DNA from 4 places in the Planococcus sp. ANT_H30 genome. Region 3 is predicted to be linked to each of the others. Evidence: riboswitches for the same ligand, from Rfam matches in the RefSeq annotation. Region 3 holds a riboswitch; each other region holds the start of a gene.
The links. Region 3 has a riboswitch for S-adenosylmethionine ahead of FQ085_RS11965 (methionine ABC transporter ATP-binding protein). Riboswitches for the same ligand answer to the same signal wherever they lie in the genome.
Positions count from the first base shown of each region.

Region 1: another riboswitch for S-adenosylmethionine. It lies ahead of FQ085_RS04310 (methionine ABC transporter ATP-binding protein); the one in region 3 lies ahead of FQ085_RS11965 (methionine ABC transporter ATP-binding protein).
Region 2: another riboswitch for S-adenosylmethionine. It lies ahead of metK (methionine adenosyltransferase); the one in region 3 lies ahead of FQ085_RS11965 (methionine ABC transporter ATP-binding protein).
Region 4: another riboswitch for S-adenosylmethionine. It lies ahead of FQ085_RS02540 (methionine biosynthesis PLP-dependent protein); the one in region 3 lies ahead of FQ085_RS11965 (methionine ABC transporter ATP-binding protein).

Region 1 covers NZ_VOBJ01000001.1:917,852-925,279, forward strand. The annotation lists gene FQ085_RS04290 (helix-turn-helix domain-containing protein) at 40-270, shown strand; gene metX (homoserine O-acetyltransferase MetX) at 386-1,399, opposite strand; gene FQ085_RS04300 (O-acetylhomoserine aminocarboxypropyltransferase/cysteine synthase family protein) at 1,412-2,704, opposite strand; SAM riboswitch class I at 2,803-2,918, opposite strand; gene FQ085_RS04305 (glycerol-3-phosphate acyltransferase) at 3,052-3,693, shown strand; SAM riboswitch class I at 3,805-3,919, shown strand; gene FQ085_RS04310 (methionine ABC transporter ATP-binding protein) at 4,053-5,084, shown strand; gene FQ085_RS04315 (methionine ABC transporter permease) at 5,074-5,724, shown strand; gene FQ085_RS04320 (MetQ/NlpA family ABC transporter substrate-binding protein) at 5,757-6,590, shown strand; gene FQ085_RS04325 (M20 family metallopeptidase) at 6,630-7,428, shown strand, end outside.
Region 2 covers NZ_VOBJ01000002.1:461,101-468,528, reverse strand. The annotation lists gene pckA (phosphoenolpyruvate carboxykinase (ATP)) at 1-1,475, opposite strand, end outside; SAM riboswitch class I at 1,860-1,972, shown strand; gene metK (methionine adenosyltransferase) at 2,174-3,370, shown strand; gene FQ085_RS08200 (gamma carbonic anhydrase) at 3,427-3,942, opposite strand; gene FQ085_RS08195 (alpha/beta hydrolase) at 4,055-4,861, shown strand; gene FQ085_RS08190 (LLM class flavin-dependent oxidoreductase) at 4,895-5,932, shown strand; gene FQ085_RS08185 (M14 family zinc carboxypeptidase) at 6,200-7,282, shown strand.
Region 3 covers NZ_VOBJ01000005.1:92,180-99,607, forward strand. The annotation lists gene FQ085_RS11945 (hypothetical protein) at 1-422, opposite strand, end outside; gene FQ085_RS11950 (dicarboxylate/amino acid:cation symporter) at 522-1,694, opposite strand; gene FQ085_RS11955 (MetQ/NlpA family ABC transporter substrate-binding protein) at 2,282-3,094, opposite strand; gene FQ085_RS11960 (methionine ABC transporter permease) at 3,142-3,810, opposite strand; gene FQ085_RS11965 (methionine ABC transporter ATP-binding protein) at 3,803-4,828, opposite strand; SAM riboswitch class I at 4,917-5,021, opposite strand; gene FQ085_RS11970 (thioredoxin family protein) at 5,127-5,453, opposite strand; gene FQ085_RS11975 (ribonuclease M5) at 5,459-5,797, opposite strand; gene gcvH (glycine cleavage system protein GcvH) at 6,143-6,523, opposite strand; gene FQ085_RS11985 (arsenate reductase family protein) at 6,604-6,957, opposite strand; gene FQ085_RS11990 (acyl-CoA dehydrogenase family protein) at 7,064-7,428, opposite strand, start outside.
Region 4 covers NZ_VOBJ01000001.1:510,482-517,909, forward strand. The annotation lists gene FQ085_RS02525 (amino acid ABC transporter ATP-binding protein) at 1-451, shown strand, start outside; gene FQ085_RS02530 (hypothetical protein) at 588-1,469, shown strand; gene FQ085_RS17975 (hypothetical protein) at 1,648-1,812, shown strand; gene FQ085_RS02535 (LLM class flavin-dependent oxidoreductase) at 1,937-2,944, opposite strand; SAM riboswitch class I at 4,068-4,173, shown strand; gene FQ085_RS02540 (methionine biosynthesis PLP-dependent protein) at 4,249-5,382, shown strand; gene metC (cystathionine beta-lyase) at 5,366-6,538, shown strand; gene FQ085_RS02550 (Fe(3+) ABC transporter substrate-binding protein) at 6,881-7,428, shown strand, end outside.

The DNA.
Region 1 (7,428 bases), on a different contig from region 3:
CTTCTTCTATTATAATAAAAGAAAAGAGGAGGAGATCCCATGTACATGACAGTCCAGGAAACTGCCACTTTTTTATCCATGCCCGAAGAACAAGTAAATCGTTACGTATTAGAAGGTCGTATCCGCGCAGTTCATGACGGGGAACAATACATCATCAATACCTCTCAATTTGAAGCGCATTTTCAACAATTGGAACAGGCCAAGCTAGCGCTAGAAGAATGGCGCACTATGCCCATACCAGAAGATGTGGATATTAAAGACGAAGACTAACTTTAGTACACATAGAAAAGCACCTAATGGACGCGTATCCTTTAGGTGCCTTTTTGTTATCGAAGATAATTTTCAACGTCTTGCTTGCGAAACAGTGCGAGCAGAAATTCACTAATTATCTGGTGAGCTCAGGCACTACTAGGCTTTTTAGCTTATTCTCGATAAATCCGCTCCATTTATCAAATTCAACAAGAAATCCATCATGGCCAAATTCTGTTTCAACGATTTTCCAACTTGCCGTCTTTTGTTTTTCAAGCCACGGAGCCATTAGCTCACTTGGATACAACAAATCGCGCGTAAAAGATAAGGAATAGACGGGAACATCTAGTACAGCATCTTGGATATCATGTGTATTCATAGCTCTCAGCAGTAATACATAGCTATTGGCATCAAAACGACCGGCTAATTTCTTGCCTTGATAATTCAAATATGACTGCACATCAAATTCTTCGCCATCGCCACTACGACCAAAGCGCCGATTGAACATATGACCGCTTCGATAAGTAACCATTCCTGCCATTCTAGCAACATGAAACCCCTTCAAAAGAGACGCATCTGCATAGTCTCCATTATTAAAATCCCCATCACTTTCAATCGCCAATATGCCAATGTGATTAAACGCCACTCCATAGTCACTGTAATAGGGAGTGACAGCTAGCGGAAAAATCGCATCCGTAAAATCTGGATAGAGGTTTCCCCATTCTAAGGTTTTCATTCCACCAAGGGAACCGCCAATGACTCCTGCAAGGTGGTCAATTCCCAATTCTTTTAATGCACGATATTCCGCTCGAACCATATCACGTATCGTCAATGTTGGAAAGTCAGCTCGGTAAGAAATTCCTGTTTTCGGATTTTTCGATAAAGGACCCGTCGATCCGTGACAGCCTCCGAGTACGTTAAAGGTAATCACTTGAAAAACAGTTGTATCCACGGGTTTTCCTGGTCCGATTAATCCTGCCCACCACCCTGGATTTTTTTCAGTACCGAATGCGTATTGGTTACCTGTCAATGCATGGCAAATCAGGATCGCAGGAGCTGTTTCATCTCCGAGACGTTCGTATGCAAGTTCCACATCATCTATCGTCTTAGTAGAGTCCAGGATTAATGAGCCAATGGATACTGTTTTCATGACGATCCCTCCTTATACCTTTTCCAAAACTGCTGCCTGTATGGCCTGTTCCAAATCAGCGATTAAATCTTCTGCATTCTCCAATCCAACAGACAAACGAATCAACTCTTCCGTTACGCCAGATGCAGTTAACTCTTCATCGTTCAATTGCTGATGTGTCGTGGAAGCCGGGTGAATAATTAGCGACTTGGCGTCTCCTACATTGGCTACATGAGACCAGAGATTTATGTGATCAATTACGTTACGTCCTGCTTCTCTTCCACCTTTGATACCAAAATTGACAATCGATCCATAACCTTCATTTTTCAAGTATTTCTTCGCCAATTGATGAGAAGGATGTTCTTCAAATCCAAGGAAGTTTACCCACTCGATTTGTGGATGCTGTTTTAAGTAATCTGCAATAATTTGAGCGTTGCTATTGTGTTTTGGAATCCGTAAATGTAAAGTTTCTAATCCTTGCAGTAAAGCATGAGCACTATCCGGGCTTAGTGAAGGGCCAAAATCACGTAATAATTGAACGCGAAGTTTTGTCGCAAAAGCTGCACCTGGTACATCAATGCCGTACCGCAGTCCATGATAGGTTTCGTCAGGCTGTGTATAATTTGGGAAACGTGGATTGTCCCAATTGAATTTCCCAGCATCCACCGCAACGCCACCAATTGTCGTTCCGTGTCCGCCAATCCACTTTGTCGCAGAATGAATGACGACGTCTGCACCAAACTCAATCGGGTTGCTGCCGTAAGGAGAGGCAAATGTATTATCAATCAATAACGGCAATCCGTTAGCATGGGCAATTTCTGCTACTTTTTCGACATCAAAAACATTCAAGCTTGGATTGCCAATAATTTCACCAAATATCGCTTTTGTTTTATCTGTAATTGCTGCTTTAAAATTTTCTGGATCGGTCGCATCGACGAATTTTGTTGTGATGCCATAGCGTGGTAGCGTGTTAGCAAACAAATTGTAGGTGCCACCGTAAAGACTGCTATCTGCTACGATTTCATCACCCGCTTCTGCAATGTTCAAAATGGAAAAAGCAATAGCGGCCATTCCTGAAGAAAGAGCAACTGCTGCAGTGCCACCTTCTAGTAACGCTACTCGTTGTTCAAAGACATCGACCGTCGGATTCATAATGCGTGAGTAAATATTGCCTGTATCTTTCAGTCCAAAGAGGTCTTGTGCATGCTGTGTATTTTTAAAAACATACGAAGTGGTTTTATAAACAGGAACACCTCTAGAGCCTGTCGTTGGATCTGGTTGTTGTCCTCCGTGTAATAATAATGTTTCTGGTTTAAAGTTTGTCATTTTCTATTCCCCCTGTTTTTTTAGTAGTAACACATGCTAAAGGGGACGAAAAAAGCCCCCTTCGCTAAGAAGAGGGCCGTAAATTACGGAGTTTCCTCCTCTTATCTCTCAGAACCTGTAAATCGATTCTGTAGGAATTAGCACCTTTACAAACAAAATGTCTGTCGGTTGCCGGGCATCACAGGGCCTATCCCTCCGCCACTCTTGATAAGAGTATTTGATTTGATTTTTGATCTTGTTGTGAAGTATAAAAACTTTATTGGCGTTTGTCAAGCTTATTAGTCAAAAAAATTTGAAACCTTGTCTTCTTTCAAACGTTATCTTTTAGTGTAGAGGAGGAATTAATGATGGTCATTTGGATTTTGCTCTTATTGATTACAGGTTATTTTATCGGTTGTTGTCATGGTTCACTTGTTGCACAAGCCGTATCAGGCGTGAACATCAAAAATTCGGGCGTAAAAAATTCCGGTGCTTCTAATGCAGCCATCGTGCTGGGTTGGAAATATGGTTTGCTCGTTGCCTTTATTGACGTTTTCAAAGGCTTTGCTGTTGTTGCAGGGTTACGTTTGTTAGTGGACTTAAGTAGCTTTTCAACTGCAACAATCTGGACACTATTGTTCGTTGCAGGAGCTGCCGTAATAGTTGGTCATAATTTTCCGTTCTATATGAACTTTGACGGCGGAAAAGGTACAGCATCTGTAATAGGTGTAATGATAGCGCTTGACTGGAAGCTCGGGTTGCTCGGATTATTGTTATTGATCATTGTTTCACTGGTAACAAATTATCTTGTCATTGGCGTATTCGTTTTGTACGCCGTGTATTTTGTAATTGCCTTTATCCCTGCAGTCGGTCTATGGCCGTTACTAATAGCGCTAGTCCTGTTCACGATGGCTGTATGGAAACATCGAGAAAATATTATACGAATAAAGAATGGCAATGAACCTACAGTATCATCAGTTTTTCGAAAGAAACCTACCCCGTCCATTTAGAAAGGAATACAATGAATTTTGAAGATTAAAAAATAAATTTCAATATTCATCTTGACTTTTTTGTTATTCCGCCATAAAGTAGGAATCACGAATCGAATAGCATACATCACTTTCTTATCCAGAGAAACCGAGGGACAGGCCCTATGACGTTTCGGCAGCAGATTTGTTTAACCGCAAAAACTGTGCCAACTCCTGCAAATGCATCCATGCATTTGGAAGATGAGAATTAGATGGTTTCAACAGGAGCCCTCTTTTTTCTTATGGTTAAGAAAAAAGGGGGCTCTTTTTGTCTAGTTTCTCGACGGATTGTGAGCATTAACGATTTGAATAACAATACAGCATGAGGAGGTCTACTTACTATGATTCAATTCGAAGGCGTCGCCAAAACCTACCAATCAGGTAAACAGGAAATCTATGCATTGAACGGCATCGATTTAACTGTCCAAACTGGCGAAATCTACGGAGTTATTGGCTTTAGTGGAGCCGGTAAAAGCTCGCTAATCCGCACTGTAAACTTGCTCGAACGTCCTTCTAAAGGACGTGTATTAATTCACGGAAAGGATATTTCGACGCTATCTAGCAAAGAAATTCGTACTATCAGAAAAGATATCGGTATGATTTTCCAACATTTTAATTTACTCCATTCAAAAACGGTTTATCATAACGTCGCTATGCCGCTCCTGTTAGCTAACACACCGAAAAATGATATCGAAAAACAAGTAAAAGAGTTGCTCGATTTCGTTGGACTTGCAGATCAGGCGCAAAAATATCCAGACCAGCTGTCAGGTGGACAAAAGCAACGCATCGGCATTGCTCGTGCTCTTGCAACGAATCCTTCCGTTCTGTTATGCGACGAAGCAACATCAGCACTTGATCCACAAACGACGAAATCGATTTTGGACCTACTTCGCAAAATCAATAAAGAATACAATATTACCATCCTGCTCATCACACACGAAATGGGCGTCATTCGAGAAATCTGTGACAAAGTGGCCGTGCTTGAAGCAGGGAAAGTTATTGAGCAAGGAAGCGTCTTTAACGTTTTCTCTAATCCACAGCAAGCTACCACCAAACGATTTGTTCGCTCTGTTATGAACGACGAGTTGCCTGAATCGCTGCTAGCACAAATTCAAGATAAACAAAATAATCAGGCCATATACCGGTTGCAGTTTACTGGCACATCAGTCGGTCAACCCTTCATGTCCCGAGTGTCACGTGACTTTAACGTTGATTTGAATGTACTATTCGGCAATATTACCGAATTGCAAGGTGTTCCATACGGCAACTTAATTGTCGAATTCTCTGGAGAGTCAAGCGAAGTGGAACGTGCCTTATCTTCTATTAGGGACAGCACTATTCAAATAGAGGAGGTCATTGATTATGTCCGTTGATTACGAACAAATTTTGGAAGCTTTATGGGAAACCGTCTATATGACAGGTGTTGCGTTTGGATTTTCGTTATTGATTGGCTTTCCTCTCGGTATCTTGTTAGTCGTTACACGTCATGGACATTTGTTGGAAAATGAAATCGTGTCTAAAGTATTGAATGTCGTCATCAATATTTTTCGCTCTATTCCTTTTATTATTTTAATGGTTGCCATTATTCCATTAACTCGGCTCATTGTCGGTACATCGATTGGTACAGCTGCAGCCATCGTTCCACTAGTTTTCTATGCGGGGCCATACATTGCTCGGTTAATTGAAAACTCTTTGCTTGAAGTTGATAAAGGTGTGATCGAGGCCGCACAAGCAATGGGTGCCTCTCCGTTGCAAATTATTTTTCGCTTCTTGATTCCCGAAGCGTTAAGTTCACTTGTTCTTGCTTTGACAATCGCTGTAGTTGGACTTATTGGTGCTTCTGCAATGGCTGGCGCTATTGGCGGCGGTGGTCTTGGGGACTTAGCCATTACATACGGATATCAACGATTCGACACGGTCGTAATGTTCATCACAGTAGCTATTTTGGTCATACTGGTACAAGGCGTTCAATCTTTTGGAAATGTATTATCGAGGCAAGTCAGACGTAATTAGTAAAATACACCTTAAAAATGGAGGAATTACTCATGAAAAAAATTTTAACAGCAACATTACTTTTACTACTGGTATTCATTTTGGCTGCTTGCGGAGACGATAGCAATGCACAAGGCAAAACGACCGTAACACTTGGTATTAGCGGTTCGGATACGACGATTTGGGATTATATTGCGGACAAAGCGGAGAAGGAAGGAATTGAGTTGGAAATCCAAACTTTTTCTGATTATGTAGCTCCGAACCTAGCGCTAGCTGAAGGGGAACTGGATTTGAATGCGTTCCAGACGATTTCTTATTTTGATGAATTTGTTGCTGAGCATAATATTGATATCGTGCCGATTGGTTCGACCGTCATTGCACCGATGGGCTTGTATTCTGATAAATACGAATCTATCGATGATATTCCTGAAGGTTCACAAATCGCAACTCCCAATGAAGCGACCAACATGGGCCGCGCACTATTACTTCTCGACGAAGCAGGATTGATCACACTTTCTGACGATGCTGGACTTACTGGAACGGCAGAAGACATTATCGAAAACCCAAAAAACATTGAAATTGTCCCTATGGTGTCTGGTCATACACCACGTGCAATGCCTGATGTGGCTGCTTCAATCATCAACAATGGTGTTGCCGTTGATGCGGGATTAAACCCAACTAAAGATCCAATCGCTCGCGAAAGTGATACGGCTAAACCGTATATTAACTTGATTGCTGCAAACGCTGAAGACGCTGATAATGAAGCTTACCAGAAAATCGTCGAGATTTATCAACAGGAAGATACCGCTGAATTTATTATTGAGCATACGAAAGGTGCTCAAATTCCAACTGTTGTTACAGTAGATGAGCTTGTCGATTACCAATAAGAAGTTATCTATGAAGTTATCTATATAGGAGGAATTCCAATGACCCTTATCAAGGAAGCAAGACAGATCATCTCTCAATCCATCGACTCGCAACGTACGATATATATTGAAACAAGCCAGGCAATTCACGCCAAACCTGAACTTGGTAATGAAGAATTTTATGCGAGTTCTTTATTAATTGATTTGCTTGAAGACGCAGGATTTACCGTTGACAAAGGCGTCGCCGGTCACGACACTGCTTTTTTTGCCAGTAAAGAAAGCTCACTTTCTGGGCCAACAATCGCTTACCTTGCTGAATATGATGCACTGCCTGGAATCGGTCATGCCTGCGGCCACAACATTATTGGAACCACTAGCGTCGCTGCCGCCATTGCATTATCAGAAACCTTAGACCTTATTGGTGGCCGAGTTGTCGTTCTTGGAACACCTGCAGAAGAAGGCGGTCCAAATGGTAGCGCCAAGGGCAGTTTCGTTAAACACGGCCTGCTCGAAGGTATTGATGCGGCTTTGATGCTACATCCTTCTGGAAATTCAGCTGTCACTGGTCCTTCCCTTGCTGTTGATCCATTGGAATTCCACTTTTACGGTAAGCCCGCGCATGCAGCAGGCTCTCCTGAACAAGGCATTAATGCACTTGATGCGGTCTTGCAGCTATTTAATAGCATCAATGCTTTGCGTCAGCAATTACCTTCAGATGCGCGTATCCACGGGATTATCACTCATGGAGGTGATGCACCGAACATCATTCCTGAATATGCGGCGGCACGCTTTTATATTCGGGGTGATTCTTGGAAGAAAACAGCTGACACTGCTCGTAAAATTCGAGCGATTGCTGAAG
Region 2 (7,428 bases), on a different contig from region 3:
TTGTCTGACCATGCATGGCGTGGGTTTAATACTTCACTTGGAACTCCAGGTACTTCAGTTGGAATTTCAAAACCGAAGACTGCTTCTTTTTCAGTTGGCACTGTGTTTAATTCGCCTTTGATCGCAGCGCGAACCATTGTGCGTGTGTAAGAAAGTTTCATACGGCTACCGACTCCGTATACGCCACCAGTCCATCCAGTGTTAACGAGGAAAACTTGAGCGCCGTGCTCGTCGATTTTCTTACCAAGCATTTCAGCGTAAACTGTTGCGTGCAACGGCAAGAAAGGTGAACCGAAGCATGTAGAGAATGTTGCTTCAGGTGAAGTGATTCCGCGCTCTGTTCCAGCAAGTTTCGATGTATAGCCGCTTAAAAAGTGGTACATTGCCTGTTCTTTTGTTAATTTACTGATTGGAGGCAATACGCCAAATGCGTCAGCAGTCAAAAAGACAATTGTTTTCGGATGTCCTGCAACAGAAGGGTCTACAATATTGTCGATTGCTTGCATTGGGTATGCTGCACGTGTGTTTTCAGTTAATGAACCGTCATTATAATTTGGAATGCGTGTTTCAGGGTCCACTACTACGTTTTCAAGTACTGAACCAAAACGGATTGCGTCGTAAATTTGTGGTTCATTTTCACGAGACAAATTAATCGTTTTAGCGTAGCAACCGCCTTCAATGTTAAATACGCCGTTATCTGACCAGCCGTGCTCATCATCACCGATTAGTTTGCGATCACCGTCAGCTGATAAAGTTGTTTTACCTGTTCCGGATAAACCGAAAAATAAAGTTACGTCGCCTTCTGGACCAACGTTTGCTGAACAATGCATAGGTAAAATTCCTTTTTCAGGAAGTAAGTAGTTCATGATAGAGAAAATTGATTTTTTCATTTCGCCAGCGTACTCAGTGCCGCCGATCAAAATAATGCCTTGCTCCATCGATACAATGATAAATGTTTCAGAAGCTGTACCATCAACTGCAGGGTCTGCTTGAAAAGTCGGAGCGTACACAACTGTGAATTCAGCTTCGTGTGTTTGCAATTCTTCAGCTGTAGGCCGGATGAACAATTGGTGAGCAAATAGATTATGCCATGCGTATTCATTGATTGTTTGGATGGGCACACGTGATTCATGGTCGGCTCCGGCAAATCCTTTGAATACATAAAGCGCATCTTTGTCTTTAAGGTGCTTAATCACTTTAGCGTAAAGCTTTTCAAATACTTCGCTTGAAATCGGACGGTTCACATTGCCCCAGTCGACTTTGTTTTTAGAACTTTCTTCTTCCACCATGTATTTGTCTTTCGGTGAGCGGCCAGTATATTTTCCTGTTTCCGCTGTTACAGCGCCTTCCCGAGTTAATACTGCTTCTTTGCGGGATGTTGCCGCTTCCACTAATTGTGGCACTGATAATTGAACATGCACATTTTGGCCAGTCAAAAGATCTTTTAAATCGTTTGCAAAGTTCACTGAAGTCATATATATGTACCTTCCTTTTCTGTTATTCCCATAATGGGGAGGATGTATATTCGTTCATTAGTATAACACATTAGCTTTATTAGTCTACACTAATCCACTGGGGAAATTAAAAAATATTAGAGGATAGCTCCGACAATACGTAGAATTATTTCTATAATTTCTAAATAGTACTGATGCCTTTTAAAGCGGTTTTCTACAGTGTACAATGGCTTTGTGTGAACAGAGATATTACTGAATAGTTTGGTTTTTTACTTGCGGGAATCTAAAGTTTAGTAGAATAGCATAATCAAAAAATCATTGTTTTTATTTGAAGAATGTAATTTTATTTTCGAAAATTGTTGACATCGCTTTGCTAATTCCGTATGATGAAAAATTGAACGGATACTCTTATTCCGAGCTGGTGGAGGGGGCAGGCCCTATGAAACCCGGCAACCTGCTGCTTTTGCAGTGATGGTGCCCAACCTGACACAAGGTGCACAGACCTTGGATGATAAGAGTGAAAGGTGCTAATGATGATTCTTCCTTTCCTCATGACGAATGAGTGAAGGGATTTTTTTGTGAAATGCCCTTAATCCTCGTGTGAAAGGCCACAAACGGCTTGAAGTTCAATCCAGATTGTCTGGAACGGACTTGACATGGGAAACGAGTACCGTATCAATTTCGAGAGCAATCTCGCAGGATATAAGGAGGAACATTTTTTGAAAAACCGTCGATTATTTACATCAGAATCAGTAACAGAAGGACATCCAGATAAAATTTGTGATCAAATCTCAGATGCTATTTTGGATGCCATTTTAACCGAGGATCCAAATGCACGCGTTGCGTGTGAAACGACCGTTACGACAGGACTCGTTCTAGTAGCCGGAGAAATTACCACTTCTACGTATGTGGATATTCCGAAAGTCGTTCGACAAACGGTAAGAGAAATTGGCTATACGCGAGCTAAATATGGTTTCGACTCAGAAACAAGTGCAGTTCTTACCGCAATCGATGAGCAATCACCGGACATCGCTGCTGGAGTAAACGTAGCGCTTGAATCACGCGAAGGCCAAATGACAGATAAAGAGTTAGACGATATCGGTGCAGGTGACCAAGGGTTAATGTTTGGATATGCGAACAACGAAACAGAAGAGTTAATGCCCTTGCCAATTTCATTGGCACATAAATTGGCACATCGTTTGGCTGAAGTACGCAAAGAAGAAATTCTTCCATACTTGCGTCCAGATGGCAAAACGCAAGTGACCGTTGAATATGACGAAAACAACAAACCGCTTCGTGTGGATACCATTGTTATCTCAACTCAACATCATCCAGAAGTAACGTTAGAACAAATTCAACGTAATATTAAGGAATACGTCATTAACGAAGTTGTTCCAGCAAAGTGGATCGATGAAGAAACAAAATATTTTATCAACCCAACTGGCCGTTTTGTTATCGGTGGACCTCAAGGAGATGCAGGTTTAACTGGACGTAAAATCATCGTAGATACATACGGTGGTTATGCTCGTCACGGTGGCGGCGCATTCTCAGGGAAAGACGCAACAAAAGTTGACCGTTCAGCGGCTTACGCGGCACGTTATGTTGCAAAAAACATTGTCGCAGCTGGCCTTGCAGATAAGTGCGAAGTGCAACTAGCTTATGCAATTGGTGTAGCACATCCTGTATCGATCGCATTTGATACGTTTGGAACTGGCATCGTTGATGAAGACACATTAGATGATTTGGTACGTGCAAACTTTGACTTGCGTCCTGCTGGCATCATTAAAATGTTGGATCTACGTCGCCCGATCTACAAGCAAACGGCAGCTTACGGACATTTTGGCCGTACGGATGTTGATTTGCCGTGGGAACGTACAGACAAAGCAGCGATCTTAAAAGAACAAGCTGGCGTATAAGTTAACAAAACGAAAAGGACGACTAGGCAGTGATGCCCGGTCGTCCTTTTTTATTGTTACTTTTTTTGGAGTGATTTATAATAAGCTGCTTTTTCTGCATACTCTCGAACAATACGTTCCATATCTTCTTTATCGTCTTCACGAAGTTCGCGGACGACTTTCGCGGGGCGTCCGAGTGCTAGCATGCCAGGAGGGATAACTTTTCCAGGCGGTACGAGACTACCCGCACCAATAAATGCGCCTTCTCCGATTTCAGCGCCGTCAAGAATAATCGAACCCATGCCGACGAGAGCACCTTTACGAACAATGCAACTGTGAAGTGTAACTTGATGGCCAATGGTCACGTCATCTTCAAGAAGCAAGGTTTTACCCGGGCTTTGATGAAGCATGCAGAGGTCTTGAATGTTGACTTTATCGCCAATAATCGTCGGAGAGACATCCCCGCGAATCACCGTATTAAACCACACAGAAGAGTCTGTGCCAATTGTCACATCACCAGAAATTGTGACGTAGTCTGCAATGAAAACAGATGGATCGATTTTAGGGAATTTGTCTTTAAATGGATAAATCATAGCAAAGCTCCTTTAAACAAGATAAGATATTCTTAATCGTAACAAATCAAATCAAAACGTCAAATTAACAGACAACATCAAGAATTGATTAGCAGGGAAAGGAAGTTGGATTATGTGGAAATGGCAGGCTGAAGGATCAGCAAAGGCAGTAGTTGTGTTCATACATAGTGCGTATGAACAACACCTGCGCTATGCATGGCAAATTGAAAAATGGCGATCGGCAGGATTTGACGTATATACAGGAGATTTACCGGGCCATGGCAAAAATGCGGGAGCGGACAAAGTTCACCGAGAATCGTTTGATGACTATGAACAGGCAGTAAATGAGTTGCTGAGACTGTCGTCAGAAAATGAGTTGCCAGTATTTGTCATTGCCCATGGACTGGGCGCAACCATTGCGATGAATGTCTTAGGGAACCGGAAATTCAATGTAGCCGGAGTTATTTTTACGTCGCCTTGGTTGCAGTTAAAAAAATTGCCACCGAAAGCGCCAAACGCATTTCCGGGAGTTGCGCAATTGACTGGCCGCAGAAAGATGGATCATGGCATCGAATTACGCCACCTGACACGCGATCGTTTTTCTTATAGTCAAGAAACCGAAAGCAAGCGGTATCAAACGGTTATTACTGCAAGTTGGTATAAAGAAGTGCAGAGTTATATGAAAGAAACGGCTGCAAGTATTGACAGGTATCCGCAGATTCCGACTTGTTTGTATACAGCAGAGCGAGATTTGATTGTTGAGAAAGAAGTAGCTCGTCAATGGTTACTAAAGCAACAACTAAACGAATTCAGCTACAAAGAATGGAAATTCTGCTATCACGATATTTTCCAAGAACCTGAAAAAGAAGAAGTCTTTCTAGCAGCGCAGGCGTTTATTCATACAGTTTTGCGCTCTGTCGGTTACTTGGTTGAAGAATAAGCTGTTTGTTTTTTTGTAAAGGAGAGAATTTTTATGGCATTAAAGTATAGCCTATTAGACCAATCACCAATTTCAGAAGGCAGCACACCGCAGGAGGCATTAAAGCATACCGCCATTCTTGCACAACAAGCTGAAAAGTGGGGTTATACACGCTTTTGGGTGTCTGAGCATCATGATGCAACAACGCTAGCCGGATCTTCTCCAGAAGTGCTGATTGCGCATCTAGGAGCTGTGACTCAAACAATACGGCTAGGTTCTGGTGGCGTCATGCTGCCACATTATGCTGCTTTTAAAATTGCGGAAAACTTCAAATTGCTGGAAGCCTTATATCCTGGAAGAATCGATGCAGGAATGGGACGAGCACCTGGTGGTATGCCACGTGCTTCTTATGCATTAAATGAAGGGAAAAAGCGAGACAGTAGTCTATTTCCTAAACAAATAGACGAGCTCTGTATGTACTTAAACGATGCTATTCCAGAAGACCATCCATACTTTGGCATGAAAGCAACGCCGGTTACGGTAAATACGCCACCCATCTGGATTTTAGGATCTAGTGAAAATTCAGCACGGCTAGCAGCTGAAAAAGGATTGCCTTATATGTTTGCTCACTTTATCAATGGAGAAGGCGGCCAAAACTTTACAAAAGAATACCGAAAACAGTTTAAGTCAATTGATGGCAGTAACCCTTATGTCGGTATTGCCATTTTTGTAGTCTGCCAAGAAACACCTGAACTAGTAGAGTGGATCGCCTCTTCTTTAGATTTATCATTATCCATGAGTGCGCAAGGGATGCCCTCAAACGGCACACCGCCACCTGAAAAAGCAAGTGCTTATCCATACTCGAAATTCGAAAAGCAATTAGTCGCTGAAAATCGTCGTCGCATGGTAGTGGGCACGTCGCAACACGTTGTAGACCAACTCGAAACAGTAGCTTCAGAATACGAAGCAGACGAAGTCATGCTAGTTTCAGCAACGTACGATTTTAAGGACAAACTCAAAACCTTTGAATTGATTGCTGAAGAAATGAAAAGACGTAGACAAACTGACATTTCTTTATTCACAGATCAATAATAAATACATTTTATATTCTAACCACTTCCACTAGAGGAAGTGGTTTTTTGATGCTAAGAAGAAAGTTATAGTGTTCAATATGACTAATAGACTGTTAATTTAAAATATACTGATTCCATTTGTTCATTTTAAAATCAATTAAAGGATTTCAATCAATAAAGAAGGAAGAACTTAGTGTGACGAAATACTTTGGAGCGGAGGCTACAGATGGAGCTGAATTGTTTTTCTTAAGACCGTTTCTAAAAAAATCATAGGGGTGGAAAATGGATGAAGAAAATGAATGTGACGAAAACAGCTAACAAGAAGATGATTCGCAAAAAAATGATGACATTAACAATTGCCGGAGCGATGGTTTTGAGCGCTTCTCCTTTTATGTCGCCTGTTGTCGGAGCAGTGGGGGATGGACCAGCTTATGGTGGCAACGAAACCATCAACACATCCATACTAACAACATATGATGAAATGGCGGATTTTTTACAAACACAAGAAGCCAAACAAAAAAATATGGAACTTGAAGTAATTGGACAAAGTATTAAAGGGCGTGATTTGTACTTAGTTAAGTATGTGACAAATCCTGAAAATCCAACCATTCTTTTTCTCACTCAACAACATGGCAACGAACAATTGACAACAGAAGGCGCGCTTGAATTTATCAAACACCTTGGAACAGGCAAGATGAAAGGGGTAATAGATGGCGTCAATATGTTAATCGTGCCGATGCTCAATCCAGATGGAGCAATGGGAGATGTGAATTTTTCATTAGATGATTACATAGCGAAAGGAGAGCGGAATCTCACACGCTATAACGCGGACGGCATTGATTTGAACCGTGATCACATTACCAAAATTCAACCTGAAACAAAAGCCTTCCACGAAAATGTGATGAGAAAATATGATATTGATTACATGATTGATTTGCATCATCAAGGTACTCAAAGTGAGCGAGATGGAGAACTGGTATCCGGTTCTATTTTGTACCCGACAACACCGAACGTTGACCCGGATGTACTTCTTAAATCCAAGCAGCTGGGAGCTGTAGTATTCGATGCTATCGATTCAAAAGGATGGGGCCATTTAGGCAAGTACAGAGGCGGAAATGCAGAAACCATTAGTCGAAATGGCATTGCAGTCGAGTATGGAATTTCTACCCTGTTATTCGAAATGCGCGGCATGTCGGATCATTCTTACGAGTCGTATGTTTTGGGACAAAAGAGCAATGGCTATCTAATTAAACAAACCATCACGACACTCGATGCAACAGTTCGTGCAATTGCGGATGATTCTATTGCAGATGCGGACATCTCATTCTGGGATACACTTTCTTATCAAGAAAACCGTACATCTGAGTGAGATGTGAATATGTAAGGAACGAATTACTATTTTAACTTTAGTGTTAACGGAATATAGACGCTAATAGGAATGGGACTAAGAAAAGCGTTCGTAAATGTATATGTAAAATATGAACGTTCGTAAAGTGTCTAGATACGTTTACGAAC
Region 3 (7,428 bases):
TCAGCTGCTTCAAAAGATGCATCTTTCGTTAATTCTTCCGCTTTTATTTCATAGGACTCACGAATAGCTGTGAATGCCGTTTCAATTTGTTCTTTTTGATTTTCTAATACCGCTGGAATTTCCAAGGTCTCAATAGCAGCAGCTGAATCTTTAGCAGAAACAATCGCTGCGTCTGTCATCGCTTTCAGCTCTTCACCTTCTGGTAATAGGTCTTCTGCTTTCATTTTTTCAAATGTGTTCAGATCTACATCAACTGCATTGATCGTATTTGAAATGGTCAGATAAAATCTCATCATGTCTTTCTTAACATCTTTGCTATCTTCTGAACTGGTAGTAGCTTCAGTTGACTCCGCTGATTGTTCTTCTCCACAGCCAGCCAATAATACCGCCGCTGATAAACCAATTGCCCATAATTTCTTCATGGTGTTTCCCCCTATTGTGTAATATCTTCGCTATAATAGCACAGAAATTATCAACAGAATAGACCTTTCAAAATAGCCATAATTGTTTGAATCGATCGACTATTGTAAACTTTTTTGACCATTTGTGAAACGGTCGACGATGTGTGCTAAAGCACCATCTCCGGTAACATTTGCTGCAGTACCAAAGCTATCTTGCGCCATATAAAGTGCGATCATTAATGCTACCATTGTTGCATCAAATCCTAGCATACTTTGCAGTAAACCAATCGCTGCCATAACAGCTCCACCTGGTACGCCTGGTGCTGCAATCATCGTAACACCCAACATTAAAATGAATGGAAAGAAGCTGCTAAATGTCGGCGCTCCACCTGTTAGTAATAATACGCCGATTGCACAGGACACTAATGTAATAGTACTGCCTGATAAATGGATAGTTGCAAACAATGGAACGGTAAAGTCTGTTACGCGTTCGTTAGCTCCCGACTTGCGTGCTTGACGCAATGTGACGGGGATGGTTGCTGCAGAAGACTGCGTTCCAAGTGCTGTAAAATAAGCAGGCATCATCGTTTTTAAAATCGATAATGGATTCTTCCCTTTTAATGCACCAGCTGCCGAATATTGCAGCAACAGCATTGTCCAGTGAAGTATGATAATCATCACAAAGACGACGGCAAACAACGACAAAATTTCAAATACCGCTCCGCCGTACGCCATATTGGCAAATATACCAAAAATATGAAACGGTAACAGAGGAATAATAATGTAAGAAATTGTTTTCTCAATAATTGCCTGAAATTCATCAAAAAACGATACCATTGTTTTGCTTCCTGTAGAAGCCATGCCAATACCTAGTAAAAAAGCCAAGATCAATGCGGACATAACACCAAAAACAGGTGCCATATCGAGTGCGATAAACGAAGTCGCTAAAGCATGCTCTGGATCTTCCATACTGCTTAAAGAACCCGCTTTCATAAAGTTAGGCAGAACTGTCGTTGCCACGAAGAATGCTAAGATTCCTGCCGCAATGGTGGAAGCGTATGCAACAACTGTAGCCATCCCCAATAGCTTACCAGAACCTTTCCCTAGTTTGGCAATTCCCGGTGCAATGAACCCAAGAATGATTAGCGGCACAACAAAGTTTAAAAAGTTACCGAAAATCGTTGTAAACGTCGCAAATACTCTCACTATTTCTTTTGGTGCTACTAACCCAATAAGTACCCCTAGAACGATTGCCACCACTATTCGAGGCAATAAACCAAAATTGAACTTCATGAACCTGTCCCCCTCATATGAACAAATGCTTCTTTTTTATTATTCAAAAATAGCACAAACCTCTCGCGAATGTAAGGTATACAAGAAAACGCGAAATCTTTTTATTATTTAGAAAATAATAAAAAGATGAGAAATGGCTGATGTCCATTCCGACGGACGCTTTCCGCGGGCACGGCCTCAGCCGGCTACGCCGTCTTCACCACATGCTGTTCTCGCAGGAGTCGCCGTCTCCATTCCCATCAGCCGTTCTGGAACAAAAAAGGATACAAAAAACCGTTCATTATTATTCGATGTACCAGCGTCCAACAGATACACACTGTTTTATTCAGCACCTGAAAACTAGCGGATTCCAGCCTGCCCATGCCAAAGACGGTCATCGCGGGCGCAGGTGGCAGCGAAGAGAATTACCTGTATGCGCTCGGGGATGAAAAAGAGCCACGATTCGACTTTCTCATTCCATAAAGTAACCAGCATTCGCCAGCCACTTTCAGGACCCTCTCCAACCAATCAAAAACAGACGGAGAAAAAGAAAATCTTTTTCTCCGTCTGTTTTATTTTAGGGGCTTATGAGACAGCTCCTTTTTTATTCAATCTACCGGTACTACTGAGCCGCCCCATTCTTCTAAAATAAAGTCTTGGATTTCCTGGGATTGTAATACTTCAACTAAAGCTTTCACATTTTCGTTATCTTCATCACCTGCACGCACGGTAATAATATTTACGTATGGCGAATCAGATAATTCTATTGCAATTGAATCTTCTAGAGGGCTGATGCCAGCATCAATCGCATAGTTGGAGTTGATCAAGACTGCATCTCCCTCACCTGATTCATATAATTGAACAAGTAAAGCTGCTTCATAGTCTGGCTCAAGCTGTAAATTTTTCGGATTTTCAACAATATCACTCACTTCAGCCGATGTTTTATCTACACCTTCTGCCAATGTGATTAAGCCTTCTACCTCAAGCAGCGATAAAATACGACCCTGCTCCGATACCGAGTTGCTCATCAAAATGGTTGCATCCTGTGGTAGTTCATCAAGAGAAGCATATTTTTGTGAATAAACACCGATTGGTTCAATGTGAATCCCTCCAGCATTTTCAAACTCATAACCATTATCAGCTATTTGAGTTTCTAAGTAAGGAATAGTTTGGAAATAGTTGGCATCAATTTCACCAGACTCTAAATCTTTGTTTGGCAAAATATAGTCTTGATACGTTTCAACTTCAAGTTCAATTCCTTGCTCTTCTAAAAGGGGCTTCGCTTGTTCTAAAATTTCAGCATGCGGTACGTTAGAAGCGCCTATGCGTAATGTCTTAGACTCTTCTTCACTTGCTCCACCATTTCCACATCCTGCGAGTACCAATGCCGTTAACGCTGTTCCTACTACAAATTTCTTCATCTCAATCTCTCCCTTATGTGTTGTTTTATAGAACGGAAAATCCGTTTTTACCGTTTGTCTGCTTTTATCGTGACCCAATCACCAATGTATTGAATGATAAAGACAATGATTAAGATTAAGATTGTTGCCATCAATGTAACGTCTTCACGACTGCGTTGAAAGCCGTCGAGGAAAGCAAGTGTACCAAGACCACCTGCGCCGATAATGCCGGCCATTGCTGTATAGCCGACCAATGCAATCGCCGTGACCGTAATGCCGGATATTAATGCCGGTTTTGATTCGGGCAATAACACTTTCCAAATGACGGTGCCGGTTGTTGCACCCATTGAACGAGCCGCCTCGATCACACCTTTATCAATTTCTTTTAGCGCAATTAGCACCATTCGTGCATAGAATGGAGCTGAACCGATGATTAATGCCGGTAAAGCCGCATTCGGTCCGCGAATCGATCCCATCAAGAACAAAGTGACAGGAATCAATAAAATGATCAAGATGATAAAAGGAATTGAACGGAAAATATTGACGAATGCGCCAGTCAGCCAATTAACGAGTTTGTTTGCCCACAATTGTTTCGGTGCTGTTAAGAACAAGATAATACCAAGTGCTAAACCAATAACAAATGTAAATACAGTTGATAATGCGGTCATGTAAAGTGTTTCAAGAGTAGCTTCCCACATGCTGTCCCACTTTACATTTGGAAATAACGATTCAATCATTGTCCATCACCTCCGCTTGAATATCTTCTGAGCGAAGAAATACCAGTGCTTCTTCAATTTCTGCTTGAGATCCTTTAAGCTGTAAGATCAAGGTGCCGTATGCGCCACGCTGCGTATGTGAGATATTGCCTTGAACAATATTCACTTCCACGGCATGACTGCGAATCAATTTAGTTAAAATGGGTTGTTCGGTTTGATCGCCAACAAAAACCAATTTCACCAATTCGCCAGTTGGGTATAATTCCCGCAGGTTTTTGATGGTTTCCTGTGAATCTCCACTGTCGGCTACTTGCGCAACAAAGCGTTTCGTGATTGCCTCTTTCGGTGATTGGAACACATGTAAAACGTCGCCAAGTTCTACAACTCGTCCGCCTTCCATTACAGCCACACGGTGGCAAATTTTCCGGATGACGTGCATTTCATGAGTAATCAGTACAATTGTCAATCCCAATCGCTTATTGATGTCTACTAACAAGTCAAGAATGGCATCTGTTGTTTCTGGATCGAGTGCTGATGTCGCTTCGTCACACAACAAGACTTCTGGGTCATTTGCTAATGCCCGGGCAATACCGACGCGTTGTTTTTGTCCTCCTGATAGCTCAGAAGGATAGGCGTTTTCACGACCCGTTAATCCGACTAATTCAATTAACTCCTGTACACGATTTCCGCGTTGTGCTTTTGCCACTCCGGCAATTTCTAGCGGAAATTCAATATTTTCTCTCACTGTACGAGACCATAGTAGATTAAAATGTTGGAAAATCATACTGACTTTCTGACGTGCCTTGCGTAATTCTCCGCCTTTAATCGCTGTGATAATTTGTCCATTAATCTCTACAGTTCCTGACGTTGGTTTTTCTAACCCATTCAACAATCGGATTAAGGTACTTTTACCTGCTCCACTATAACCAATAATACCGAATATCTCTCCATCAGAAATGGATAAGTCCACTTGATCCACAGCTGTTAAAATCGCCTTGCCTGTATCGAATTTTTTTGTCACTTGCTTTAACTCAATCATTCTTCCAACACTCCTAAATCTTAAAAATAAAAAACCCTTCCGCGCATAACTGAGCAGAAGGGCAAACGTATAGTATACGGAAACCAATCTCTCATCGTCCAAAGCTTTCGCTTTGTGTGATTTGGCACCATTTCATTTTCATGACGGTTGCCGGGCTTCATAGGGCACTTCCCTCCACCACTCGTAATAAGAGTTTTGATATGAAATTTTTGAAAAACTTAAGGACTGTATTCTATTTGACTCTTCGCTTGTTGTCTAGATTTCAGACAAGCAATTGGTTTTTTATCAGAAGACTAATTTACCATGACCGGCTGTATTCGTCAACAGGTTTTAACTTACTATACAAGTATGGCACTGATTGAAAAGCATAGATTTTCTCTTTTAGTTTGCCACCTTCTGTTATAAGTAAGCACGGTACACTCTCCACTTCGTAGAGATCCGCTATTTCTTGAACGTAATTTAAATTTGCTTTGCCCATTGGAAGATCCGGTAACAATTCGGTGACAACTGATAGCATCTTAGACGCAACCTGGCAAGTTCCACACATTGGCGCGTACAAATAATAAGCCGTTGATTTATTCGTATTCTTTTCTTTGATCCATTCTTTGTGCGTCCATTCATTCATTTTCTTCATCCCTCTGTTAATAGCTTATTTACCTGGATATTCGCTGTGATGAGCACATCCATCAAGATCCGGAGCGGTGTTGCTGCAACTTCTTTATAATTTCGGTTAATGTAAAAATGACGAGCTTCAGGAAATTCACGCTTGACGAGTTTCCTCAGTTTTTCTCCTGAAGAGTCTGCATCTACTAGTATGATCATATCCTGGCCTTCGTACGGTAATAGTAACTCTTCCAGTCTCGATGCACTTACTGTACCATTTGTACAAAGAATCGTCACGGGTTCTGCAATGAGTGGTGCAATCCTTGACTTATCACTGAGCCCTTCGACAACAATCACCTTTCCCATAACACTCACCCCATCAAATATAAAATAAGAAAAGTTCTAAGACTTAGCGGTAAAAGAAAACTTTCGTTTTATTGCGATAAAGCTCTTTATATAAGTCGAACTAATGATTTCCACTTGTTGATATTCCGTAAAACAGCAGTGCTTTCGAGCTCACAGGATGTGGATCATGCAACCCGTTCCTTTGCTGAGCACAAAGCAGTATAGAAAAGTCGGTTTCTTTTACCAACTTATCTAGTTTTAAAATACCAATAGAACAGGCTGACGTCCATTTCCATGACTTATGCGAACTGCTGACAACACTTATCGGTCATAAAAAAAAGCGCCAAGATAGGCGCTTTTCAGTAATTACTCGTTGGTCATTTCTTTGTATTCGTCTGCTGTCATCAATGCATTAACTTCTTCTTCAGAAGGGGCTTCGATTACAACCATCCAAGCCTGCTCGTAAGGAGACTCGTTCACAAATTCTGGGCTATCTTCAAGTTCAGAGTTAACCTCGATTACTTTTCCGCTAATTGGCGCATACAATTCTGAAACCGTTTTAACGGATTCAACACTGCCGAAAGGCTGATCTTTTTTTAGCTCGTCTCCAACTTGTGGAAGTTCAACAAAAACGATATCCCCTAGTTCCGCTTGTGCGAAATGAGTGATACCGATACGTGCATTGCCATCTTCGGTTTTAACCCATTCATGTTCTTTTGAATAACGAAGTTCTGCTGGTGTGCTCATCTTGACCCCTCCAAATTATGTAGTTCATTCACATTCAGTTTGACATAAACAGCCGCGAAATACAAGATGGTGCTACTCGCTTACAACCAGCTATTTTGATAATCTGCTTCTTTAAAGCCAAGTGTCACTTTTTCACCATCCCAAGCCAAGGGACGCTTGATCAGCATGCCATCAGAAGCAAGTAGTTCCAATTGCTGGTCTTCGCTCATAGTCGATAACTTATCTTTTAAACTAAGTGAGCGATAAACCAAACCACTCGTATTAAAAAACTTCTTCAATTCTAAACCACTCGCTTGATACATTTGAGCTAATTGTTCTTTAGTTGGTGGGTTTTCCGCAATGTGTATTTCATTGAATTCCACTTTGTTTTGTTCTAGCCAACTTTTTCCTTTACGGCAAGTCATGCATTTTGGATATGCGTAATAAGTAATCACCTTAAAACCTCCCTTTTTTCTAAGCTTACCAAAGAGAAGCCTTGTGGTCGATGAATAAAAACAGGCAACCCCCAAATTAACGGAGTTGCCTGTTTCATAAAACTTCTTACACGACGTATTTCTCTACATCAATTAGCTTAACAGCAGCTTCGCGTTTTTTCGCAATAACGTTATAAGGAGTTGAACGCGTTAATTTGCGCAACGCTGAAAGCATCATGCGTTGGTTATCGCCTTCAATAGCCGCGATCAATGTTTCTTTCGCATCTCGCTCGATTTGATCAAACGCTTCTTGACAATAAATTTGTGTATACAACAGTTTTTGTTTTGCTTTTTCTTCACCTGAAGCGGCAATTGCTTTTTCAGTACGCAACACGACAGATTCCATCGCAAAGACGTTGCTGACGATATCGGCAATGTTCACTAGCACTTCTTGTTCGGCCTCTAGTTTTGTGCCGTATGTTTGTGCCGCTA
Region 4 (7,428 bases), on a different contig from region 3:
TTTGACGGTGCTTGAGAATTTAACTTATGCACCGATGAAAGCAAAAGGCATCAAAAAAGAGGAAGCAGAATTGAAAGCACGATTGCTACTTGAACGCGTTGGCTTATCTGAAAAAGAAAAGGCCTACCCAAACAGCTTGTCTGGCGGTCAAAAGCAGCGTGTTGCGATTGCACGTGCTTTGGCTATGGAACCCGAACTAATGCTGTTTGATGAGCCTACTTCGGCACTGGATCCAGAAATGGTCAAAGAAGTGCTCGATGTCATGAAAGACTTAGCAAAATCCGGAATGACGATGGTTGTCGTGACTCACGAAATGGGCTTTGCTCGAGAAGTTGCAGACCGTGTTTTATTTTTGGATCATGGTGTATTAGTCGAGGAAGGCCAGCCGATGGAATTCTTTAGTCATCCGAAAACTGCTCGCGCTAAGGATTTTTTGGATAAAGTATTGTAACAGGTATCCTTCTGGGTACCTGCTTTTCTATTTATCACTATTTGTTCATTTGATGCTCAAATGTGTTGGCGTTACTTCTCATTTCTGCATGTTATAATCGAAGCTGGCAAACACGCAGAAAACAGAGGTGGAAAATGTGTTTAGAAAAATCGTTATTTTAATAGGCGTCCTATTTTTCATGTCGCTGATTATCTTTACAGCTGTCATGTTCTTAAAAAATGAAGTAGAACTTTATTCGGAAACCGATGTGTCGTTAACCATTGAAAAGCCGACTTTCATTACATTCAGCGAACCGGAAGTCAGTAACAACGGTTCAGATCTTACGCAAGTTTACACGATGACTTTCCTTGGAATAGAGGTCGGCACATATACATTAGTCGATCGATCGCTTCAAAACGGCACTTCCATTATTTTCGAAGAAATCAAAAACACCGGTTGGATTCCTTACACATTGTCGATGAATGTTAACAAGTTAGAAGATACCGATTTTAAATCGTGGAATCCACAGCCGGTAGCCAAACTTGACGAAGCGTTGTATGGGTTAGACTCAACGACCAATCCGCATGGCATTTTCACAACCAAAAATGGTGAAATTCTAATCGGCAATGTTTACGTATCGCGGAATCTACAACTAGGAAATGGCGACTCCGTGCAGGAATTGCGTCATGAAATTACGGATTTTACTACAGAAGAAGGCACCTTGTCGAAAAACCTTTGGTTGCCACCTAAGCACTCAAGTCAGACATGGCTAATGGCAGCTCAACAACCGTTATTCGAAACAGAAGAAGATGAAGACCAATGGATTGCATTTTCACTCGAAAATCGTTTGTCGCAGTTAAACTGGCTGACGCCTCAAGGTCCTTACGTTAAGCTTCAATTGACGGACGACCCACGAACACAACTTGCCTATGGGTATATCGATAAGCGAACGGCCGACCTCTCTTCCCTTGAATGGAATGAAACTTCGCCCTCTTTGTTCTTTGAGTCCATGATACTAAATGCTGAAATCAATCAATAATCATCTAAAAAGCGTTAAAGCCCCTGCTTTAACGCTTTTTTATATTCTTATCTTCTTTTCTTAATACCCAGGCAGTTAGCTTTCAAATTAACTAAAAATTCCGTATAATTAAAGTGAGTTAAAACCTTATTTCTGTTGCTACGCGGCGGCTGATTACTATATGAGGAGGTTGGTCATAATGGAACGCCGAGTACTCGATTCACAAGAAATAGAACTTCGGTTAGATGATGATTTTAATGCGATTCTGAATATGATTGGCGAAGGTGCACCCGTTTACACAACTTACAAAGAATTCAAGATAGAAAAAGAACGGCAGCGTGAAGAAGAAAAAGATCTTCATTAATGTTGAATCATCGCTTTTCCGTTACCGGAGAGGCGATTTTTTTTATAACAAAAAGGGAGTGGCATGCAAAAGGAGCTACACTCAAAAGGTCCTAATTTATGACCTTTTGGGGCAGCCCCTTTACTTAATTCATCATTTTTGCTACAAAATCATATGAGCGCAAACGATCTTCCTGATAAAAAACCGGCGAATTGACGATAATCTCATTGGCTCTTGTTTTTTGAATAAAGTTTTTCAACTTTTGTCTAACAAGATCCGGTGTTCCAACCATCGTCGATTCAGAATCTAATTTGTCCCGGAAAATCGCAATTTCGCGGTCTGTCCAAACTTCCTCCAAGTGATCGATGGGTGCTCTAAATGTAGTTGGCTCGCCTCGCATCAAGGAGAACATCTGCTGCTGCGAAGAAGTCGCCAACCATTCTGCACGTTCTTGTGTTTTTGCAACAATAATCGTAACGCCAAGCATCGCGTAAGGAGCGGCCAACACCTGTGACGGTTTAAAGTTTTGATGATAAAGTTGCAAAGCCTGCATCATGTAATCCGGTGCGAAATGACTAGCAAATGAAAATGGCAAACCTTTTAACGCAGCCAGCTGTGCACTAAATCCACTCGATCCGAGTAGCCAAAGCGGAATCTTTATATTAGTACCAGGGTACGCCCGAACACGTCCGACAGGGTTAGCTGAAAAGTAATTTTCTAACTCCGCAACTTGCTGGGGAAAATCATCTCCGCTGCTATTCAAATTCCGACGTAACGCATGCGCAGTAGCTTGATCACTACCAGGTGCACGCCCTAGACCTAAATCAATGCGTCCAGGATAAATAGTTTCCAATGTACCAAATTGCTCTGCTATAACAAGCGGTGCATGATTCGGTAGCATAACTCCACCTGAACCTACACGAATCGACTCTGTTGCGCCTGCAATATGTCCAATAAGGACAGATGTCGCAGAACTGCCGATACCCGGCATATTATGATGTTCAGCTAGCCAATAGCGATTAAACCCCAATCGCTCCACATGCTGTGCCAACTCCACACTATTTTTAAAGGTCTGCGCTGTTTCTGCACCTTCGTTTATCGGTGCTAAATCAAGCACCGCCAATGGGATATTTTCAAATTTCTTAATGTGCATAATTACGTTCACTCCTATTCTCTTCCATTGTAGCGATGTTTATCTGAACCGTCCCTTTTTTTGCTCAAGCTATGAAAAGTGAAAGTGCCTCGTCAGCTCTGACAGGCATAAGACAGACCAGCAGTGTGGCGTTCTTTGCCACGCAGCTGGGTTGACTTATGTCCCGAAGAGCTAGGCACTTGCAACTGGACACCGAAAAGCGCAAGCTGCCATGTAGATTCGACGGGCATAAGACGCTCTGGCGAAGTGGCATGTTTTCAGCCACACAGCCGGAGTGGCTTATGACCCGAGAATCTGGCAGCTGGAGCTGGACAACATGAAAAGTGAAAGTGCCTCGTCAGCTCTGACAGGCATAAGACAGACCAGCAGTGTGGCGTTCTTTGCCACGCAGCTGGGTTGACTTATGTCCCGAAGAGCTAGGCACTTGCAACTGGACACCGAAAAGCGCAAGCTACCATGTAGATTCGACGGGCATAAGACGCTCTGGTGAAGTGGCATGTTTTCAGCCACACAGCCGGAGTGGCTTATGACCCGAGAATCTGGCAGCTGGAGCTGGACAACATGAAAAGTGAAAGTGCCTCGTCAGCTCTGACAGGCATAAGACAGACCAGCAGTGTGGTGTTCTTTGCCACGCAGCTGGGTTGACTTATGTCCCGAAGAGCTAGGCACTTGCAACTGGACACCGAAAAGCGCAAGCTGCCATGTAGATTCGACGGGCATAAGACGCTCTGGCGAAGTGGCGTGTTTTCAGCCACACAGCCGGAGTGGCTTATGACCCGAGAATCTGGCAGCTGGAGCTGGACAACATGAAAAGTGAAAGTGCCTCGTCAGCTCTGACAGGCATAAGACAGATCAGCAGTGTGGCGTTCTTTGCCACGCAGCTGGGTTGACTTATGTCCCGAAGAGCTAGGCACTTGCAACTGGACACCGAAAAGCGCAAGCTGCCATGTAGATTCGACGGGCATAAAGAAATTTTTCTTTTCCTATCCTCCCTTTACTAATCAAGCTAGTTGCCTACCCACTTCTTATATTTGCATTATTTAAAATTCAACACTTGCTTTCTTTCATTAATTGATTTATGATTAGGAACATCTAAACAGAAACACTAAACTTAATAAGATATTTCTTATCTAGAGAGACGGAGGGATTTGGCCCTGTGAAGTCTCAGCAACCAGTCTGACGAAGACTACGGTGCTAATTCCAATAGGCTTCTGCCTAACAGATGAGAAGAATGCATTTCCGGACAGGGGCTTTTCTTCTTTATGAAGAAAAGCCCCTGTTTTCTTATTGAGAGGATGAGTAACATGACAAAACACAGCTTGGAAACTTTATTAGTTCAATTAGGCAATCACAGCGATCCCACAACAGGAGCCGTTAATCCGCCCATTTACTTGTCGACAGCCTACGAACATCAAGGACTTGGCCAATCAACTGGCTATGATTATACGCGCACGAAAAACCCGACTCGCTCTGTTCTGGAAGAAGGATTTGCAGAACTTGAAGGCGCAGATGCTGCATTTGCTTGCAGTTCTGGAATGGCAGCTATTCAACTCGTTTTGTCTCTTTTTCGTCCAGGTGATGAATTGTTAGTACCGGAAGATATTTATGGTGGAACATACCGCCTATTAGATCACTTTGCATCAGCTTATAATATTCACCCCAACTACGCCGAGTTCAAAGATGTCCAAGACACAGAACAAAAAATAACCATTCATACACGTGCACTTTTTATTGAAACGCCCACCAATCCACTGATGCAAGAAATTGATCTCGTTGCTTATGCCGCATTGGCTAAAAAGCATAAGCTTCTATTAATCGTCGATAATACATTTTTAACGCCATTCTTCCAACAGCCCCTATTACTGGGTGCAGACATTGTTATCCATAGTGCAACGAAATATATTGGTGGTCATAATGATGTTTTAGCTGGACTTGTTGCCGCTAAAGGCGATCGCATTTGCGAAAAACTGGCAACATTCCATAACTCGGTTGGTGCCGTTTTGTCCCCTTTTGACTCTTGGTTACTGGTTCGCGGATTAAAGACATTGCCTTTACGGATGCGACAGCATGACGCAAACGCGAAAACCATTGCTGAGTTCTTGTCTCAGCAGTCGTCTGTGTCTGATGTGTTGTATCCTGGAAAAGGCGGCATGTTGTCCTTCCGTTTGCAAAAAGAAGAATGGATAGCTCCTTTTCTTGAACACATTAAACTCATCACCTTTGCGGAAAGTCTTGGCGGTGTTGAAAGTTTTATTACTTACCCCGCCACCCAAACTCATGCAGACATGCCTTTTGAAGAACGGACGAAACGTGGCGTTTGCAATCGGTTATTGCGATTTTCAGTCGGGGTGGAACTTGCTGAAGATTTAATTGCTGATTTAGCACAAGCGTTTTCAGAACTAAATAAGGAGGTAGTTGAATATGACCGATCGCATTGAAACGAAGTTTATTCACTCTACTGGAGTCGACCCACAAACTGGAGCTGTCAATGTACCTATCTATTTATCTTCCACTTTCCACCAACAAAGCCTGGATTCGTTTGGACCGTTTGATTATAGCCGTTCTGGAAACCCCACTCGCCTAGCGTTAGAAGAAACCATCGCTAAGCTAGAAGGAGGCAAGCGTGGGTTCGCCTTTTCTTCAGGGATGGCTGCTATTTCCTCTGCTTTTATGCTGTTGTCTTCAGGTGACCATGTCTTAGTGTCAGAAGACGTTTACGGCGGAACTTATCGTTTTATCACGGAAATTTTGGACAAATTCAATATCGAATATACCTTTGTGAATATGACGGACTTAAACGAAATGGCTAATGCCATCCAGCCAAATACAAAAGTGATTTACTTGGAAACGCCATCAAATCCTGTTATGAATATTACGGATATTGAAATCGCTGCAAAACTAGCGAAAGCCAATAACTGTTTAACGTTTGTTGACAACACCTTTATGACACCGCTTTACCAGAATCCACTGGAGCTTGGTGCAGATATCGTTCTTCACAGTGCAACGAAATTTCTGTCAGGTCATAGCGACGTCATCGCAGGTCTTGCTGTGACCAAAGATGAAGAACTTGGAAACCGTTTGGGCTTTATCCAAAACACGTTTGGCTCTGTTCTAGGAGCTCAAGATTCTTACCTGTTAATCCAAGGCATAAAAACTTTAGGCGCTCGGTTAGGCCAGTCATCTCAATCGGCTCGCGTTATTGCTGAATACTTGCAGAACCATCCGTTAATTGAAGAAGTATACTACCCCGGATTTTCGTTCCATCCTGGAAACCCAATTCACGAACGCCAAGCTACAAATGCAGGAGCGGTTCTATCATTTCGTTTAGCTGATAAAAAATCCGTTCGTATATTTGTCGAACATCTGAGAATTCCGGTGTTTGCAGTTAGTTTAGGCGCAGTCGAATCGATTTTGTCCTATCCTGCAACGATGTCTCATGGCTCAATGCCTCCAGAAGAACGCGAAAAACGTGGAATCACCGACGGCTTGCTACGTTTTTCTGTCGGCTTAGAACATTGTGATGATTTGGTGCAAGATCTAAACCAAGCACTATTACAAGTAGCCCGTCGAAAAGGATTAAGCATCGCAAATTAAAGTTCCTTCTATAGAAAGAACTTTTGTTCTAAGAAACCCTCTTGCCTCATCTGGCAAGAGGGTTTCTTATGAATAGAGAACTCGATTTATCTTGCAATCCTCTATCAAATTCTTCTTGGCTTTAAGCTATCTCTTGTTTTTCGCTCATTTCCATTTCTGCAACAACAGGGAATCGCAAATGAATAATGATTGGTAATTACTCACTCATTTTTTAGACACAATTATTAAAAAAACAAGAGATTCTATTGATAATGATTGACATTCTCAATTGGAACTTTATAATTGATGATGAGAATGATTTTCATTTGAAATCTCAATTACACATTAAGGGGAGAGACATCCATGAACAAACTTTTTTATCTGGTTATCGCTTTATTAGTTCTTGTTTTAGCTGCATGCGGAAGCAATGATGCATCCGAACCGGCAACAGATGCACCTGAAGAAACAGCTGAAAGCAAAGAAGTTAATTTATATACGGCAAGACATTACGATGTAGATGATGAATTATACAAAAAGTTTGAAGAAGAAACGGGTATTAAAGTAAATCTAATTAAAGGTGACGCAGATGAGTTGCTTGAGCGCATTAAGCGTGAAGGAGATGGCACTGAAGCTGATTTATTCTTGACTGCAGATGCTGGACGTTTATACCGTGCTAAAGAAGATGGCTTGCTACAGTCCGTATCAAGTGACATACTAGACGAACAAATTCCTGAAAAATTCCAAGACACAGACCAAATGTGGTATGGCTTAACAAAACGTGCACGTGTACTTGTCTACAACAAAGAAACTGTAAAACCTGAAGAATTATCTACTTATGAAGCTTTGACAGAAGACGAGTGGAATGGCCGTGTATTGATTCGTGGCTCTGAAAATATTTACAATCAATCGCT